DNA from 2 places in the Pseudoalteromonas sp. 19-MNA-CIBAN-0066 genome. Region 1 is predicted to be linked to the other one. Evidence: predicted binding sites of a transcription regulator. Region 1 holds the regulator's gene; the other holds the start of a gene.

Region 1 (2,211 bases):
AGCGTGCAGCCGTGTGATTTGTTTGTGCAAATACGTTCAGACCGCGAAGACGTCAATCATTTATTTGCACTGCAAATTTTAAAGTTATTTGCACCAGACGTAGAGCTGGTGGAACAAATTCGTAATTTTAGATTTTTAGATGGTCGCGATTTCAATGGTTTTATTTATGGTGGCAAAATGCCGCATGGCCGACAAAAGCGGGCAACGGCGTTAATAAATAAACCAGGTAGCTTTGAGGATCAAGGCAGTTATATTCATGTGCAACGTTATAAGCACGATCTAAGTGTATGGCAGCATCTATCGCTAGATGAGCAAGAGCAAATAATAGGTCGCACTCGCTTAGACAACACTCTTATAGCCCCAGCGCTTGAAACCAGCCATGCACAACGCAGTGAATTAAAAGATGAGCAAGGCCAGCCAATATTACTTAATCAAGGCATGCCTTATGGCGATGTTTACGAGCAAGGAATGCTGTCAATTACTTGCTCGGCCAGTGGAACCGCATTTGAACAGGTATTAAAAAGTCGTTTAGGTGAGGGGGAGTGCTATGATCATTGGCTTGATTTTACTCAAGCCGATATGGGGTCTGCGTTTTTTGCACCGTCAGTTGGGTTTTTAAAACAGTTATAACGCATGTTTTAAATACTAAACCGTATCAAATAAAATACGTACCCGCTCTAGGGTTAAGTCTATTTCAGATATTTTAGCTGGGGCAATAAAAATAGTGTCGTCGCCAGCTATAGTACCTAACACGCCATCGGCTTTACCTAATGAGTCAAGTAAACGCGCAATAAGCTGAGCCGCGCCTGGACTGGTACGGATAATAATCATCATTTCGTTATGCATTATATCAATAACAAGCTGGCGCAACGGGCTTTTTGCTGTGGGTACGCCCATTTCTGCTGGCAAGCAATACACCATTTCTTGTTTGGCATTGCGCGTTCGTACCGCGCCAAACTTACTAAGCATGCGCGACACTTTACTTTGGCTTATATTGTCAAAACCTTGCTCTTTTAACGAATCTACTATATCGCCTTGAGAACCAAAGTTTTCTTCTTTTAAAAGCGCTTTAAATGCTTTTACTAACGCTTCCTGTTTGTCTTGTGGTTGCATAGTTTTTATTTGCTTTTTATTATCCATGCCGCAAATTCTACACAAAAACGAATAATTATGCAGCAGTTGTTTATTTAACTTGCCAGTTTACTGTATTCAGGCCAAATGTTTTTACAACTATGGTCTAAAATATTACGAAAATAGGCAGGATAAATTTGTTTTTAGTCGCTAATTTCTTTATCTTAGAGCCATAAATATTTCCTACCTCAAATCACGGAGAATTCCAATGAAAGTTGCTGTATTAGGTGCTGCAGGCGGTATCGGTCAAGCGTTGTCTTTATTATTAAAAACAGGCTTACCAGCTGGTTCTGAATTATCACTATATGATGTTGCACCAGTAGTTCCAGGTGTTGCGGTTGATCTATCTCATATCCCTACAGCGGTTAAAGTAGCTGGCTTTGGCGCTGATGCGTTAAATGAAGCGCTTAAAGATGCTGATATCGTACTTATTCCTGCTGGCATGCCACGTAAGCCAGGTATGGATCGTGCAGATTTATTTAATGTAAATGCTGGCATCATCAAAACGTTAGCAGAAGGCATAGTTGCAAGTTGTCCTAAAGCGTTAGTAGGTATTATTACTAACCCAGTAAACGGCACTGTACCAATTGTTGCTGAAGTATTTAAAAAAGCTGGTACTTACGACGCTAAACGCGTATTCGGTATTACTACGCTTGACGTTATTCGTTCAGAAGCATTTGTTGCTGAACTTAAAGGCGTAGACGTAGCAACTGTTAAAGTTCCTGTAATTGGTGGCCACTCAGGTACTACTATTTTACCTCTACTTTCTCAAGTTGAAGGCGTGAGCTTTACAGATGAAGAAGTTGCAGCACTTACTCCACGTATCCAAAATGCGGGTACTGAAGTTGTAAATGCTAAAGCGGGTGGCGGTTCAGCTACTTTATCAATGGGTGCAGCAGCAGCTCGTTTTTGTATGTCTTTAGTTAAAGGCCTACAAGGTGAAGACGTTGTAGATTACGCGTACGTTGCTGTTGAAAATGGCGATGCGGAGTACTTTGCACACCCAGTACGTTTAGGTAAAAACGGCGTAGAAGAAATTCTTTCTTACGGCGAACTAAGCGCATTTGAAACAAAAGCAAA
Region 2 (2,211 bases), on a different contig from region 1:
GGAGCAAGACGGCATGCAATGGGCGAAGGATATGCAAACCTTACTTAAAGAAATGAATAAAGCTCAAATAGATAATCCCGACCTAGATAAAGGGGCTAAACAGAAATATCGTGAGCAATATCAAAAAATATTGCTTCAAGGTGACGCTAAATGTCCACCACCAGATAAAAGTAGCCGAGTGGAAGGTCAGCGAGGCCGATTAAAGCGAACCAAATCCCGAGCATTATTGGAACGACTAAGAGATTATCAAGATGATGTTTTACGTTTCATGATGAGCACTGGCGTGCCATTTACCAACAACCAAGGCGAGAATGATATTAGGATGACCAAGGTTCATCAAAAAATATCGGGGTGTTTTAGAAGTAAGCAAGGAGCTGAAATGTTCTGCTTGCTGAGAAGCTATTTATCGACTTGCAGAAAACAATATGTATCTGCAAGCCTAGCCCTTGAGTTATTATTCAAAAATCAGCTGCCTGATATATTCATTTCAGATGAGGCTGAATAGTTACAAATGTTATTGCTTATTTACTTTTTAAAGATGCACCAATCCTCCCTTAGTTTCCCCCCTCAGGCCTTAGTGGTGCACTTTTATAACTAAAAAGACCAAACCCATCCAAATCAACTATGCGCTTTTTTAAAACATAAGGCATAGTTATTAAATGCAGTGTAAATGGGCTGTTAATAACTATTTTTGACTATATATATTCATATAATCTGAATGTATATTCATTTCTTAGTTGACTCAGCGTTATTTTACGGCTAGTTTTTATCCCCCTTTGATTAAAGTTTTCACTAATAAATACTGCACTATACAAATTCAAAAAGATTTTACAGTGGCTGTTTTAGGCATTTTAACGATTTTTTGAATGAGATAAGCGCATACCTCGAGTATATAAAAATATATGACTTAATTAGTAAGCACAATTTAGCTGATAGCAATAGGCTGATGAAATAGGAATAAGTAATGAATGATATGAGCAAAAAATCCCAAGGTCTTTATCGCGCTGAATTTGAACATGACAGTTGCGGCATTGGCTTTGTCGCTAACCTTAAGGGTAAAAAGTCACACGATATTATCGAAAATGCACTCACCATGCTCAGCTGCATGGAACATCGTGGTGGAACAGGGTTTGACGTTAAAAGTGGTGATGGTGCTGGTATTCTTATTCAAATTCCTCATGAGTTTTTCCGTCAAGAAACCGCAAAGCTAGGGTGGACGCTGCCAAGCGCCTTAAACTATGGTGTGGGGATGATTTTTTTCCCGCGCGATAAAGCACTTAGCGACGCGTGTAAAAAAATACTAAATCAAAATATTGCCGAACTGGGTTTAACCTTAATAGGGTATCGGGATGTTCCGGGCGATAACTCTATGTTAGGCGCGGCTTCATTTGAAAGCGAGCCAAATATTGAGCAAGTGTTTATTGCTAAGCCGCAAGCGCTAAGCGCACAAGAATTTGAACGTAAGCTGTTTGTGCTGCGTAAATACACCTCGCATAAAATTAATGGTTTAGATTTCACCGAACGTGACGAATTTTATGTAACCTCAATGTCATCTACCAAAATTGTTTATAAAGGCCAGTTTACTACCGAGCAAGTGCGCCAGTATTACCTTGATCTGCAAGACGAGCGTACTATTTCGGGAATGGCGATGTTTCATTCTCGTTTTTCAACCAACACTTTTCCTGCTTGGCGCCGCGCGCAGCCGTTTCGTTATATAGCCCACAATGGTGAAATTAATACGGTACGCGGTAATATTAACTGGATGAATGCTCGTGAGGCATTGTTTAGCTCGGTTAATTTTAGCGATGCTGAATTGAATATGTTAAATCCGGTGTGTAATAACGATAACTCAGATTCGGCTAATCTTGATATGGCTATTGAGCTATTAGTGCTCAGCGGGCGGTCTTTGGCGCAAGTAATGATGATGATGGTGCCAGAAGCATGGCAAACACAAACCAATATGGATGCCACCAAGCGCGCATTTTATGAATACTATGCGTGTATTATGGAGCCTTGGGATGGCCCAGCATCGTTATCGTTTACCGATGGTAACGTTATTGGTGCAACACTTGACCGTAATGGTTTGCGCCCTTCGCGTTACTTGTTAACCGAAGATGGCACGCTAGTGATGGGCTCTGAAACCGGTGCATTGTGCGTTGATCAATCAACGGTTGTTGAAAAAGGGCGTTTGCAACCGGGTAAAATATTTAT

The links. The regulator ArgR, encoded in region 1, controls arginine synthesis, uptake and breakdown. The targets are predictions, from matches to a motif close to ANTGAATANNTATTCANT.
Region 2: the regulator ArgR is predicted to act here: its motif matches at 714-731, upstream of gltB (glutamate synthase large subunit).

What each region holds. Positions count from the first base shown of each region.
Region 1 is NZ_JBEONZ010000004.1:97,725-99,935, reverse strand. It holds gene AAEZ18_RS04165 (Dyp-type peroxidase) at 1-630, shown strand, start outside; gene argR (transcriptional regulator ArgR) at 646-1,113, opposite strand; gene mdh (malate dehydrogenase) at 1,340-2,211, shown strand, end outside.
Region 2 is NZ_JBEONZ010000021.1:611-2,821, forward strand. It holds partial or broken gene tnpC (IS66 family transposase) at 1-505, shown strand, start outside; gene gltB (glutamate synthase large subunit) at 965-2,211, shown strand, end outside.